One region of the Priestia sp. HNGD-A6 genome, then DNA from elsewhere that is predicted to be linked to it. Evidence: riboswitches for the same ligand, from Rfam matches in the RefSeq annotation. Region 1 holds a riboswitch; each other region holds the start of a gene.
The links. Region 1 has a riboswitch for thiamine pyrophosphate ahead of SCI76_RS11290 (thiamine phosphate synthase). Riboswitches for the same ligand answer to the same signal wherever they lie in the genome.

Region 2: it holds a riboswitch for thiamine pyrophosphate, as region 1 does, so the genes downstream of both, SCI76_RS09590 (acetylornithine deacetylase) here and SCI76_RS11290 (thiamine phosphate synthase) in region 1, are expected to answer to the same signal.
Region 3: it holds a riboswitch for thiamine pyrophosphate, as region 1 does, so the genes downstream of both, thiM (hydroxyethylthiazole kinase) here and SCI76_RS11290 (thiamine phosphate synthase) in region 1, are expected to answer to the same signal.

The regions. Positions count from the first base shown of each region.
Region 1 is NZ_CP138621.1:2,241,125-2,246,174, forward strand. It holds gene SCI76_RS11275 (thiazole synthase) at 1-456, opposite strand, end outside; gene thiS (sulfur carrier protein ThiS) at 462-665, opposite strand; gene thiO (glycine oxidase ThiO) at 662-1,789, opposite strand; gene SCI76_RS11290 (thiamine phosphate synthase) at 1,773-2,396, opposite strand; TPP riboswitch at 2,518-2,619, opposite strand; gene SCI76_RS11295 (hypothetical protein) at 2,778-2,993, opposite strand; gene crcB (fluoride efflux transporter CrcB) at 3,045-3,431, opposite strand; gene SCI76_RS11305 (CrcB family protein) at 3,432-3,830, opposite strand; gene SCI76_RS11310 (amino acid ABC transporter substrate-binding protein) at 4,172-4,993, shown strand; gene SCI76_RS11315 (amino acid ABC transporter permease) at 4,977-5,050, shown strand, end outside.
Region 2 is NZ_CP138621.1:1,901,834-1,906,883, reverse strand. It holds gene SCI76_RS09600 (PTS transporter subunit EIIC) at 1-766, shown strand, start outside; gene SCI76_RS09595 (MupG family TIM beta-alpha barrel fold protein) at 763-1,773, shown strand; TPP riboswitch at 1,996-2,098, shown strand; gene SCI76_RS09590 (acetylornithine deacetylase) at 2,213-3,490, shown strand; gene tenA (thiaminase II) at 3,496-4,167, shown strand; gene SCI76_RS09580 (ABC transporter ATP-binding protein) at 4,160-4,924, shown strand; gene SCI76_RS09575 (ABC transporter permease) at 4,921-5,050, shown strand, end outside.
Region 3 is NZ_CP138621.1:690,721-695,770, forward strand. It holds gene SCI76_RS03565 (hypothetical protein) at 1-330, shown strand, start outside; RNA gene ssrS (6S RNA) at 440-617, shown strand; gene SCI76_RS03575 (pyridoxamine 5'-phosphate oxidase family protein) at 757-1,185, shown strand; gene thiE (thiamine phosphate synthase) at 1,213-1,857, opposite strand; gene thiM (hydroxyethylthiazole kinase) at 1,871-2,677, opposite strand; TPP riboswitch at 2,753-2,861, opposite strand; gene SCI76_RS03590 (MFS transporter) at 3,038-4,255, opposite strand; gene SCI76_RS03595 (TetR/AcrR family transcriptional regulator) at 4,352-4,951, opposite strand.

The DNA of each region.
Region 1 (5,050 bases):
TCCTGGCATAATGGCATGTACGCCTAACTCCTCTAAACGACGCGCAAGTAAAACATCATCTGATGTGTAAGGTAAAACGGTAAAGCCCTCTTTTAACAGTTCTTCACTAGCTTTTAATGTTTCAACTGGATCAGGAAGCAGCGTCTTATCACATCCAATTACTTCTACTTTCACCATGTCACAAAGTCCAGAAGCCTTTGCTAATTTAGCAATACGTACGGCCTCTTCTGCATTTTTTGCTCCAGCAGTGTTAGGCAAAAGAGTGAAACGCTTCACATCAAGTGCTTCTAATAAATTAGGCTGATTTTGATCAAAAATATCCATTCGTCTAACAGCAAATGTTAAAATTTCTGTTTCCGACTCTTCTACCGCTTGACGCTGAGTCGTAAAGTCCGGAAATTTCCCTGTTCCTAATAATAAACGTGAATTAAATGTATATTGTCCAATTTTTAACATACTCTTCATCCTCCTCCAACAAATGAAACAACTTCTAATGTATCTCCATCTTTTAAGCATGCATCGCTATGTTCTTCTTTTTGCAAAATATTCTTGTTTAATTCAACAATTACAACTCGCTCATGCAGACTCTGAGCCTGCAGCAAGTGCTCGACCGTTTCAATTTCATCTCCGACAGTGACGGTCTTACCGTTAATAATTAGATTCAATGAACTCCCTCCATTGCTCTCGTTAGCTGAAATGATGTAAAGAATGAATGATTTGGCTTTTTCCCTAACAAAGCATCAGCCATAATTTTTCCAGTTGCAGCGCTTAATAAAATACCGTTTCGGTAGTGGCCAAAAGCCATGTGCAGATTCGCTATTTCAGGGTGCTCTCCTAAATAAGGCCAGCCATCATTTGTTTGTGGACGAAGACCAGCCCATGCTTTTTCAAATGTGGCTTCTTTAATGGCCGGCAGAAGCGCAGAAGCTTTATTCAGCAAAAATTGAATACCTTGTGCAGAAACGGTCTTAGTAAAATCATGCTGCAGCTTAGTTGCCCCGATTACGATTCTTCCACCAGTCTTAGGGACTAAGTAAAAACCTTCATCTAAAAAAATCGTTTTAGAAAGCAGGGGCTTATGACTTTGCAGAGCAATACACTCTCCTTTTACAGGAAACACCTCGCCTAAATGTTCAGAAGAAATAAAGCGTTTAGCCCATGAGCCTGCTGCAATCACTACTTTTTCTCCATAAAAAGAGCCTTTGGACGTCTGTACCCCTTTTACTGTTTCATTTTCCATAATAAGAGAGTGAACGTCACAGTATTCGAATACATCTGCTCCGTGATACAAGGCTCCATGAGCAAGAGCTTGTGTTAACTTAGCCGGAGCTAGCTGGCCGTCTCCCGGTATTGTAATGGCTCCGTATATGTCTGGAGAGAGCCCGGGTTCTAACAAACGCGCTTCTTTTACATCGATCCATCTTACATCTTTGTCCCACCGGTGGTGCTGAGCGGCTTTTTTCTTTAATACGTGTGCATCTTCTTCTGTTACAGCGACTTTTAATAAGCCTTTTTGAATGAGCTCTACGTCGATAGCCGTTTTTTCTTTTAGTTCCTTCACCAGTTCAGGAAACATGCTTCTGCTCTTAATAGCAAGGTCTAAAAGAGGACCTTCTTCATCAATTTCAGCTTGAGCACCTAAAATACCAGCGGCTGCACTTGAAGCTTCACAACCAACTTGATTGCGTTCAAGAATAGCTACTGACGCTCCTTGTTTTGACAAATGATAAGCGATAGAAGAGCTGATTATACCTCCTCCGATTAACAGTACATCATAATGCTGCTTCATTTTCTCCACCTCCAGATGTCCATATATGAGAATATTGTTTAATCGCTTTCAGGGGATCTTGCGCAAGCATGACACCAGACATCACGGCTATACCGTGTGCTCCTGTTTGAAGTACCTCTTTGGCATTTACAGGTGTAATTCCTCCAATGGCAATAACCGGTATCTGCACAGCGTCTACTACTTCTTTTAGTGCCGCTATCCCTCGACTTTTTAATTCTTTTTTTGAATGTGTTGAATAAATATGTCCGTATAAAATGTAGTGAGCACCATCTTTTTCAGCTTCTAAAGCCTCTTCCACAGAGTGAACTGACTTTCCAACAATAAGAGAAGGAAATGCGTCTATAACAAACGAAACGTCTAAACTATGATAGGCAAGCTGTACACCTTTTGCTTTTAAAGCATGCGCTACATCAACTCGGTCATTCACAATAATTTTAGAGCGACAAAATGGTAGGCTTTCTAGTAAACATTGAATCTGCTTTGCCGTTTTCTTTTTTTCTCTAATATGAATGGCGCCCGCAAAAGGCGCGATAGCCGTTAAAATTTTTTGAAGCTCTTCGATTGGCTGCTTATCTGTTGTAATGACATGAAATTTAGGAATATCCACATGATCGAAACCTTTCCATTCAGAATAAAGAGAAATTTCAATCACTTCATCTTGTGCAGAGGGCTTTATTACATACAAAAAACCACTCTACAACGTAGAGTGGTTAGCATGCATCGTTATGTAAACATGATCGCCACTTCCCTACGCTGGTCCAAACCAGATCAGGTTCAAAGGGTCCGAAATACATCCGTCTCAGCTTCAAAAAGCTCCCCTAGTGATTGCTATTTATTGATTTTGTTTTTGCACTTAAAATTATAACACAACTAGATGTAAATACAATATCTCTTTATGCTCTTACGGCTCTCTTCCTTTTATAGATGTATCTTTTAAGCTTCTTTACTAAGAGGCCCGGCGCACCGAATCATTCTGCTTTTTATATAGTTAGTAATCGGTATAGTCGTCAAATTCTTCTTTGTCTTTTTCCTTTTTCCGATCCCATATAAACAGCAGGAGTAACATAATAAAAGTTAGAATATAAAAACCGTAAAAAATAAATGCCGCCACAACATTTATAAATAAAAATAAAAAACCAATGATCTGACCTGCAACAGCTACAATCAACAAAATGTATTTCCAAACTTCTGCTTTTCTATCCATTCTCTACTTCTCCGTCTTTTTGTTTTTCCCTACTAGAAACGTTCTCTTTACTTATAATAAAAACGTTCCTGCCAGTAAACCGACTGTAAATAAACCAACTGTTCCAAATGCTGAAATCCCCACGTACGCCAACATTTTCCGATAAGATTTTTCCCGAATTAACTGTACGGTTTCCACACTAAACGTTGAAAAAGTGGTAAAGGCACCAAAAAACCCAATGCCAATCATTAAAAATATTGAATCATCATAAGCATGACTCGGAACCTTTCCATAATAACTACCGTAAAAAAGACCAAGCCCAAACGCACCGAGCAAGTTTACAAACAGCATTGAGACTGGAAAAGGAGGGTTTGAAACTGTTTTTGTAACTTTTAAACCCAAAAGATAACGGCATATTCCTCCAGCTGCCCCGCCAAGTGCCAAGCTCACTATGCTCATTTACTTCACCTCATGTACTTTCACTAAATTTTTCCCTGCCGCTTCACCGCATAGATAGCCTGCTAAAGCAAGAAGGATTCCACCTACTAAAGAGACAATGACATAAATGGCTCCCCAAAATAAATGGTGCTGAGTGAGAGAAATGACGTCTCCTGCAAAGGTTGAATACGTTGTAAAACCGCCGCACACGCCAACTCCTAGTCCAAGCTTTATCCATTCTTTTGGCTTTTTCCACGCAAAAAATCCTGTTAATAGGCCTAGTATGAAGCTTCCTAATAGGTTTTCAATTACCGTTCCTATTGGATAGCCCGTATATAATAAGGAAATATTTAGCAAATAACGCGCATATGTACCAGCGATAGCACCAAAGGCAATTGAGATTAAGTTTATGGCTTTCATCATATCGCTCCGTTTCATAAATTCTTCTTTAAGTGTACCATAAGGAATTTATTTCTACCTTAACATTTAACTATATGTTTATTGCACCAAAAGTCATGAAAAAATGAAAGAGAAAATCGTCGCATGAAACTTCCTTTTTACTCCTCAAATATCCCTTAAAAATCCACTTAATCCAAATTTTAAAATCTTTCTGTATCCTTATGACAAACCGTGTATAGAAGGTATATTTCCCTTATTTTAAGTCACATTAATCGTATAAGTTTTTTTTGTTGACTTTTGCTGTGTTCTTGTTTAGTATCACAGAGTATCATTTCCTATCAGAATACTAGGGGGTTTAGAAAATGAAGAAATTTGCTGCACTTTTGTCGCTACTATTAGCTTTCACAGTTGTGCTTGCCGCATGCGGTTCTAGCTCAAAAAATGAAGCAAACAATGGAGACAATAAATCTTCACAAGAGGATTTATATAATAAAGTGAAAAAAGATGGCGTATTAACAATTGGAACTGAAGGTACATACCCTCCGTTCACTTTTCATGATGACAAACAAAAGCTAACTGGGTTTGATGTAGAATTGGCTCAAGAAGTAGCTAAACGTCTTGGCGTAAAAGCTGAGTTCAAAGAAACACAGTGGGATGGCATGTTTGCCGGATTAGATGCTAAACGCTTTGACATAATTGCTAATGAAGTGGGTATTCGTGAAGATCGTCAAAAGAAATACGATTTCTCCGACCCATACATCCAGTCAGGCGCCGTATTAATTGTTCGTAAAGACGAAAAAGATATCAAATCATTTAAAGATTTAAAAGGAAAAAAATCAGCACAGTCATTAACAAGTAACTACAAAGACATGGCTCAATCTTATGGTGCAAACATTACGAGTGCTGAAGGTTTTGCTCAAGCAGTAGAACTAATGAGCGCAAACCGTGTTGATGCTACAATCAACGATAAATTATCGTTCCTTGACTATAAGAAAAAGCACCCTAACGCACCTATCAAAATCGCGGATGAAAAATCCGATGGTGCTGCAAGCGGCTTTATGTTTAGAAAAGACAGCGGTAAGTTAGTGGATAAAGTAAACAAAGCATTGAAAGATATGAAAAAAGACGGAACATACGCAAAAATTTCTAAGAAATGGTTTGGCGAAGATGTTTCTCCTAAATAATATTTTTCCTGATGGAGAGCGATTGAATCAATTGATTTCAATCGCTCAATCATCTCT
Region 2 (5,050 bases), 340 kb from region 1:
TGATATTAAACTTTTTGGTGAAGCACTTTTGCCGGGGCGTGGGGGCTTAATAGGAGTGCTGCTTGCAGCAATCTTTATGGCCGTGTTAGAAAAACGAGTACGTAAATTTGTCCCACAGTCACTGGATATTATTATTACACCAACCGTTACGGTGTTAATTACAGGAATTATTACGTATGTGGTATTCATGCCAATTGGCGGCTTCATTTCAGATGGAATCACAAAAGGTCTTTTAGGAGTTTTAGAGGTTGGAGGAGTTGTAGCAGGCTTTGTTTTAGGGGCAACGTTTTTGCCGCTCGTTATTACAGGACTGCATCAAGGTCTTACTCCGGTCCATTTAGAGCTTATTAATTCGATTGGAGATGATCCGCTTCTTCCTATACTAGCAATGGGCGGAGCCGGTCAGGTTGGTGCAGCTTTTGCTATTTATATCAAAACAAAGAAAAAACGCTTAAAGCGAGCAATTGGAGGCGCACTTCCTTCAGGGCTGCTGGGAATCGGAGAGCCGCTTATTTTTGGAGTCACACTTCCTTTAGGGCGTCCATTTTTAACCGCTTGTCTTGGAGCTGGAATCGGCGGAGCGTTTCAGGCGCACTTCCATATTGCAACTGTAGCAGTGGGAGTATCGGGTTTGCCGCTTACGTTTTTAGTTCATGCGCATCAAATTCTTCTTTATTTACTTGGATTAGTTATTGCTTACGCAGCAGGTTTTATTTGTACCTATTTCTTTGGATTTAACGACGAAATGGCGAGGGAGTTTGAATGATTGGCATTTCATTTTATTTGAACGATAGAGATGCCAAACAAAGATTAGTAGAAGCGAGTGAATGCGGCGTTACACGCGCATTCACTTCACTTCACATTCCAGAGGAAAAAGGAGATTTGGCTGAACGGGCAAAAGAATTGCTTCATGTGGCTAGAGATTGTGGAATAAGCGTGTATGCAGATGTATCTAAGCATACACCGGTTCATTTAGGTATCGAAAGCCTTATGACTCTATCTTCACTTGGCGTATCAGGTATTAGACTAGACGATGGCTTTAGCGTAGAAGAAACGATTTTACTTGCGGATGAGTTTTATATTGCCCTTAATGCAAGTACAGTGTCAAAACTAGAAATAGAAGCGCTATTATCTGCAGGTCTTCATCATCATCAGCTGCTTGCTTGGCATAATTTTTATCCGCGGCCTGAAACAGGGCTTGAAGAAACGTTTTTTCAACAGCAGACAGATTTATTTAATGAACTTCGTATTCCAGTTTGTGCTTATATTCCTGGAGAAGGCGAAAAGAGAGGACCTATTTATCAAGGACTTCCTACTAGAGAAAAAGACCGTAATAAATGTCCTTTTACCTCTGCAGTAGATTTATACGGATGCGGAGTAACGGAGGTTTATATTGGAGATCCATACGCCAGTTCAAATTTATTAAAACGTTTAGTTCAATATCAAGAAAACCGCATTATTCCGCTACGCATTCGTTCACCTCATATACAGGGAACGTACAGCGTGCGTCCGGATGTATCAAGAGACGTTCTGCGATTGGTTGATACACGATCTGTAAAACCAGTGCTGCCATTTCATACAGTAGAACGCAGAATCGGAGCAATTACAATGGACAATGATGGCTACGGACGTTACAGAGGAGAGGTTCAAATAGCTAAAAGGAATTTGTCTGCAAATGCTAATGTGAATGTGATTGGGTATGTAATAGAAGAAGATCACGAGCTGCTTTCATTAGTGAGACCGGGGCAAAAGCTTGAGCTTATTACTGTCTGAAGGAAAAAACGGTGTATTTTTAAAGAAGCCAATAGCTAACTAGTAATGTCACAAAAACAAAGAGCACACACTGCATGAAAAAGGTGTGTGCTTTTTCTTTTACTACTAAAAAGGAAACTATTTTCATTACCATATCATGAACCTTTCTATTGAATAAAACGCTTTACTATGATAAAACTATTACAGGTAAACATATGATAATAGATTAATTTCATAGAGATACAACACCACTAGGGGTGCTTTCGAAGCTGAGAGAGACGATAAGTCTTAACCCTTATAACCTGAACTAGGTAATACTAGCGTAGGAAAGAGGTATTGTAATGGATGTTTTGTATGGGATTTCCTTACGAACTCGTTATAATAATTTTGTGTACATAAACAAAAACACTTCTTTCCTGCGAAAGAAGTGTTTTTTTATGCGTAAAGGAAGGTGTCATACATGAAAGAAACAATTGATTTGCTTGTCAAACAGGTAGAGGAGCGCAAAGGAGAGTTAATCCAGTTATTAACAACGCTTGTTTCGTATAAAACGCCAGCGCCTCCTGCACGAAATTCTCATGAAGCGCAGCTGTACGTAGCGGATTTTCTTAAAAACTGCGGTTTTTCCATTGATATGTGGGACTTATATTCTAACGACCCTATCGTAGTGGGAACGTTAAAAGGACAAAAATCGGCTGGCTATCAAAGCTTGATTATTAACGGCCATATGGATGTTGCTGAGGTACAAGAAAATGAAAATTGGGAAACCAATCCGTTTGAAGCTGTTGTGAAAGACAATATGATAATTGGACGCGGAGTTGCTGATATGAAAGGCGGTTTGGCGGGAGCATTATTTGCAGTTCAGCTTTTAACAGAAGCAGGAATCGAGCTGCCAGGAGACTTGATTTTTGAATCCGTTGTAGGAGAAGAAGTAGGAGAGGCAGGTACGCTGCAATGCTGTCAGAAAGGGTATACAGCTGATTTTGCGCTTGTAGTCGATACAAGTGATTTACATATTCAAGGTCAAGGCGGAGTGATCACGGGATGGATTACGATAAAAAGCAGTAAAACCTATCATGACGGTACACGCCGAAGTATGATTCATGCTGGAGGAGGCCTGTTAGCCGCAAGCGCTATTGAAAAGATGGCAAAAGTGATCGGAGGGCTACAAGAATTGGAGCGTCACTGGGCTGTTACAAAGAGCTATCCAGGATTTTTGCCAGGGACAAATACGATTAATCCAGCAGTAATCGAAGGCGGAAGACATGCTGCTTTTATTGCAGATGAATGCAGGCTGTGGATCACCGTTCACTATTATCCTAATGAATCGTACGACCAAGTATCAAAAGAAGTGGAAGAATATATTATAGCTATTGCAAAAGCAGATCCATGGTTAAAAGATAATCTGCCAACCTTTGAATGGGGAGGCACATCAATGATTGAAGACAGAGGAGAAATCTTTCCGTCATTAGAAATTGATGAAAATCATGCAGGAGTGCAGCTGCTTGCAAATACTCATGAACAAATGGAAGGGAAAAAGCCTCCAATTGATGTGTCAACTAGCGTAACAGACGGGGGATGGCTAGCTGATGCGGGAATTCCCGCCGCTATTTACGGTCCGGGAAATTTAGCAAATGCACATGCTGTGAACGAACAATTAGATATTAATCAGCTTGTTCAATATACAAAAGTGATAGTGCAGTTCATTTATACGTGGCTGCATACGCATAAGGAGTGATCATCATGAAATTTAGTGAACGATTATACGAAAAGCTGCAGCCTATTTGGCGTCAAAATCATAATCATCCCTTCGTACAGGGGATGGGAGATGGAACGCTTGAAAAGGAGAAGTTTCGCTTCTACATGATTCAAGATTACCTTTACCTAATTGATTATGCCAAATTATTTGCGATTGGAGCCATGAAAGCTACCGATCTTCAAACGATGGGGAAATTTGCAGCCCTTTTAGACTCTACATTAAACGAAGAAATGAGTCTGCACCGTGAGTATGCCAAGAGATTTGAAATCAGCGAAAAAGAATTAGAAAAAGCGCAGCCATCTCCTACAACGCTTGCATACACGCACTATATGCTGCACGTTGGTCAAAGTGGAACATTAGCTGAATTAGTAGCCGCTCTTTTGCCTTGTATGTGGAGCTACTGGGAAATAGGAAAAGAACTTAGTGAAAAGCCTGGAGCTAACAATGAGTTTTACCGTGAGTGGATTGAAATGTACAGCTCAGAAGAATTTGGAGAACTGGCGACATGGTGTATCAATTTATTTGACTCACTTACTGAAGATAAATCAGAAGTGGAATTAGAAAAGCTTGAAGAAATTTTCTTGAATACGACGCGTTTTGAGTATATGTTCTGGGATATGGCTTATAACGAAGCGATGTGGCCAATTCATGAATAGGTCTGTGTTATCTTTTCAAAACGTCAGTTTTACGTACAAGAACGGTGATCAAGCGATTTTAAAATCATTAAACTTAGACGTGAAAGAAGGCGAGTTTGTCAGTATCGTTGGAGCGAGCGGCTCTGGGAAAAGTACGTTGTTTCGTCTTATTACAGGTCTTGAACAGCAGAGTGAAGGCGATATCGTGATTAACGGAAAGTCTTATGAAAAGCGACTAGGAAAAGTAGGCTATATGCCGCAGCAAGATTTGCTGCTTCCGTGGCGTACGATTCTAGACAATGCAGCACTGCCTCTTGAGCTTCACAATGTATCAAAAGCAAGTGCTCATAAGCAAGTGTCTCAGCTGCTTGAAGAGTTTGGCCTAAAAGGGTATGAAAACCGTTTTCCAAGTGATTTATCCGGAGGGATGAAGCAGCGCGTTTCTTTTCTTCGGACGGTATTAAGCGGTTCTAACGTGCTGCTTTTAGATGAGCCTTTTAGTGCACTTGATGCAATCACACGTTTATCGATGCAGGAATGGCTGCTTGACCAATGGCAAAAGCGTAAGCATAGCATCTTATTTATCACTCATGACGTCAATGAAGCGCTTTTTTTATCAGATCGCATTTTTATCTTTTCAGACAAGCCAGTAAGTTGTCTTGAAGAAATTCAAGTGCCGCTTAGCAGACCTCGAACGCAAAAAGATCTGAATCAACAGCGAGTGCTTGATGTGAAAGATTATTTAATTGAACAGCTAAGATCGAAGGTGAATACATGAAAAAGTACGGGGCTTCAGTGATTTTAGTAGTCATTTTGCTGGCTGCTTGGGAAATTGGAGCACGCATTGTAAACTATCCGTTTATTTTACCAACGCCCAGCGGTATTTTAACGAAGCTTTGGGAGC
Region 3 (5,050 bases), 1.6 Mb from region 1:
CGAACACGTTCGCGTATTCCTTCACGTTTCATTGCCATCATTTCTTCTCGTCTATGGATTGGACTATGCTTAGCACTCACGATTGCTGGTTACGTATACGGACTATCCATAGGTTCAATAAGAGCTTATGAAGATGCTTTTATGCAGTCACAGCTTGTTAGCGTGATGACCGCTGATTTTTTTGTTTTAACGTGGCTTTCTTATTCCGTTATGACAAAAGAAAAGATAGCATCCCGGCCTTACCTTCTCTTATGTTTCATTCCAGTTGCGGGCTCTTTTTTTATTTTGTTACGGCATAACCGCCAAGATGTTAGAGAAGAAAAACTTTAAATAAAAGTCTTGCGTTCCATTCATTATTCCGTTATAATCATTTCTTGTACGATGAAAGTTGATTAATTAGAAAACATTTATATATCGGCATTTTATTTACATTTGTTATACATACCTGCGCTGTGCGTATACTCATGTTGTCTTAAACCTTTGAGTGTTAAAAGGGAGCTCAAAATTTAGCTGCAGATAGCACGCCCTTCTTGGGACGCTAAACCCGGCTATGAGGGCACCCACCTAGTAGATCTGGGTATTTAAGACACTTAGGGTTACGGCAGTGCGGGCTTATTTTTTAGTTAGCTGTAGCTAGCTTTTTTTATTTATTAGTTTACATAATTATTTTATTGTTAACTTATATTTTTTTTAGACATATATGTTTTATTTATCTTCGATTGAGGAACATAAAAAGTAATAAAGGAGATGGATAAAATGAATGAACAAAAAATTGCTAAAAAAGTAAATGAAGTATTAGAAGGAAATCGTGTAGGAACATTAGCCACAGTTGTAAACAACAAACCCCACTCTCGCTATATGACATTTTTCAGCGATGAAGATGGTATCGCTCTTTACACACCAACAAATATCAATACACATAAGGCAGAAGAAATCGAAGCCAATCCAAACGTGCACGTACTATTGGGCTACAGCGGCGAAGGATATGGCGATCAATACTTAGAATTATCCGGGACAGCTGTTCTTCGTACCGGTGATCAATTAAAAGGACGTATATGGAACGATCACATGAAAGAATGGTTTGACGGTCCAAATGACCCTGAGTATGTTGTTCTGGAAATTACACCAAACGAAATTCGCTTTATGAATGAAGGCGAAGAAACTCCTCAAACCGTTCAGCTATAATAAAAAAGCGCACACTGTGCGCTTTTTTTATTTTCCTACCGCTTCTTTCAATTGAGCTGCTTTTTCTTTTGGAGACGCTGCTAAGCTAATCGCGGTAATAATAGAAACACCATCTGCACCTGCTTCTACTACTTGTTTGGCATTTTCAGGCGTGATGCCACCGATTCCTACAATTGGAAAGTCAATATTCTGGTTTCGCACTTCTTCAATTAATTTTGTACCTTGCACTGCTTTTGCGTCTTTTTTTGTAGAAGTAGGAAAAACAGGTCCCATTCCTACATAATCCGCCCCGTCTTTTATCGCTTGCTGCAGCTCTTGTACATTATGAACAGAGACGCCCACAATTCCTTTTCCTATTTTTTCTCGAACAATATGAGCTTTTTCATCTTCTTGTCCAATATGAACGCCATCTGCTTGTAAGCGGATCGCTAAGTCAAGATCATCATTCACAACAAAAGGAACGCTGTGCTGCTGACAAATTTGCTGAAGTTCTTTCGCCAGCTGATATTTCGCTTCTCCTGTTAAGGCACCCTCGCCTTTTTCACGAAATTGAAACACGGTAACGCCGCCTTCAATTGCTTCTTTTAATACTTCTTTCGGATCTTTTTTACAGTTATTGCTGCCCATTATAAAATAAACTTTCAGCAGCTTTTTAATTTCTTCGTTTGTCATTTTCCCGCTCCTTTTAACGTTGATGTACTCTTGCATATGATTCAATATCCTGTCCAGATAAAAGATGAAGCTGATTTAACAGCTCAATTTGAAAGCTCCCCGGCCCTTCTTCACCTTTTTTCGCTGCGGCGATTTCACCTGCCACTCCGTAAAAACTTAAAGCAGCAACGCTTGCCTCGACATATTCTTTTTCTACAGCCGCGAAAGCTCCTATAATTGATGTCAGCAGACATCCAGTACCCGTCACCTTCGTAAATAACGGGTGACCGTTGTCTACTGTATACGTTGTGTTTCCATCGGTGATCACATCTTGTTTCCCCGTAATAACAATCACTGTATCTAATTTGTTCGCTGCTTTCTCAGCAAGTTCAATGACGTCTCCTTGCCCTTCTAATGAATCAACGCCTTTAATGAGCCATGACTCGCCTACTACATTCGCAACTTCAGCAGCGTTACCGCGAATAACGGCAATATTTAATTCTTCTACAAGCTGACGTGCCACTTCTGTACGAAACGGTGTCGCTCCGGCTCCTACAGGATCGAAAATAACCGGCACGCCATTTTCATTTGCTGATTTTCCTGCTATTCTCATCGCTTCTACTTCTTGAGCCGTCAGTGTACCCATATTTAAGACAAGCGCTCCGGCGATTCGAGCCATATCAGCCACTTCTTCCTTCGCATAAGCCATAACAGGTGACGCTCCTATGGCAAGCAGTCCATTTGCTGTAAAATTGGTTACCACAACATTCGTAATATTATGAACAAGCGGACTTGTATCTCTTACTTTTTCTAATTGAGCTGAAATTTTACTAATATCCATGTTCTCTCACTCTTTTCATTTAGTTTTAACACTGCAAAAAAAAGACAAAAAAGCACCTTGCATGCGCAAAGTGCTTTGGTATGTACTCACATTCCCTGCGCTGGCATTATCCAACAGGTTCAAATGGTCAACAGGCGCCCCTGTACTCTCAGCCTGCCCCGCGCAAGCTCCCATACTATTTATTACTACGTTTAAAGTTTACTATTAACTTTTTTTATTTGCAACCATTTCACTGTTTTGCCCATAAAATAAATCTTCGTTATAGGCTGAGTGGTGTTGTAAATCTTACAGCTTTACTAAAAGCATCATTAAAAGACCTCCAGTAAACTACTGGAGGTCTTCTATCCCCTAAAAATTCTATCATTTCTCTTGAATCGCTTGATTTCTCACAGCTGTTTTTCGGTCCTTCCCTGCTCTTAAAGATAAAAGAAAACAAAGCAGAAGTACAAGTGCAGCTGATACGTACGGGTAATTAATGTTTATATCAAAAAGAAAGCCTGCTACAACGGGTCCAATAATATTACCAAGACTTGTATAAGCAGAATTTAGTCCGGCTACATACCCTTGGTCGTCTTGTGCCATCATCGACATTTGCGTGCTGATTGCCGGACGTAAAATATCTGTTGCTAAAAAGACGATAAATGTCACAACAATAATAAGCCAGTACGTGTGCACAAATAGTGTAAGTAAAATAAAAAGTCCCGTCATCATCAAGCAAAACGAAATCACTCTTTTTTCACCGAATTTATTTAAAATCCAGCCAAAAATCGTAACCTGCACAACAGCCCCTGCAATAGAGCCAAACGTAATAACAAACGCAATATCTTTTGGCGTAAAGCTAAATTTATGATCAACAAATAGTGAAAAGATCGTTTCATAATTGGATAATCCAAACGATGTCACAAAAACGATAATTAAACTTAAAAAATAAGGTTCTTTGTAGGAATTCATAAGCTGCAGTAGCAGCCGATCTTCTTTTGGATTCTCATTGTTTGAAACAGCATGACCTTGTACAGGACGAGACTCCGGCAAAACAAAAAGCGTAATCACTGCAGCCAAGCCTCCTGCTACTGCGGCCATGTAAAATGGCACGCGCATGCCGTATTCAGCTAAAAAGCCTCCAATACCGGGCCCGATAATAAATCCTGTTGTAATCGCTGCCGTCACATAGCCCATTCCTTTAGCGCGTTCTTTAGCAGACGTCACGTCCGCTGTATAGGCCATAACAGCAGGCATAATAAGCGCAGCCCCGACCCCGCCTAGCATTCTGGATACAAATAATAAAAGAGGTGTACTCACTGAACCAAAGAACCATTCAGACAGGGCAAAAACAATCATTCCCGCTACAATAATTTTCTTTCTCCCTAACGAATCTGATAATCGCCCCGCTAAAGGCGAAAACAGAAATTGAGTTAGTGAAAACACCGCTACTAAAAGCCCCATCACGCTGCCGTTGATATGAAGCTCCGTCATATAGGTTGGCATAATTGGAATAACGAGACCGATTCCCGTAAAGATAATAAAAATATTTAGCATGAGCAGCAAAATCGCCGCTCGATTTCTTAACAATAATGACATATAAACCTCCTGATTACAAAAATACTGAACGTTCGGTCTATAAAAATACAAAATAATGAGGGATTACTCATTGCCGCAATAAGCATCCCCGCTTATTTAAGAAGACCTTGCTATAATTCCGTTTAAAAATACATCGATTGCTGAATGGTAAAGCTGCAGGGCATTTTCCGTACTCGTTTTTCGAGACATGCGGCTCATTCCAACAAACAACCCTTCTAAAATTACTGCAAGTTGCTCTGCATTTTTATGAGAAAACTCGCCTTCATCGATGCCCTGTTGCAAAAGTTCCCGGTTAAACTCCACGTGTCGTTTCACCATCTCATCAATTCGCTCTTCGATGTCGCTGCCCTTTTCCTCGTTGTTAAAAAACTCATCGGCAGCTTTCGTAAGAGGATGATTCAAATCATCTAAAATGATTTGCTCCGCTATTCCAAAAAGCTTATCTCTTGTTGTTTTGTAAAGAGACTCTCTTTCTTTCCAGTTTCGTTCCCACTCAAGATCCCATTCGTCTATTAAATAAAGAAAAAGCCCTTCTTTACTTTTAAAGTGATAATAAATATTCCCTTTACTGCTTCCCGTAGCTTCTACAATTTCCTCAATAGATGTAGCTTTATAGCCTTTTTGAGAAAACAATGCTTTAGCGGCATCTGCTACTTTTCTTTTGGTTTGTTCACTTTGAAGCTTTTTTTTATTCAAGCTATTTCCACCGCCCCGTACATTTATTATTTATACTGAACATTCGTTTTGTATTATCTGACACCTATACTACATAGGAAAAACCTTTTTGTCTAGTGA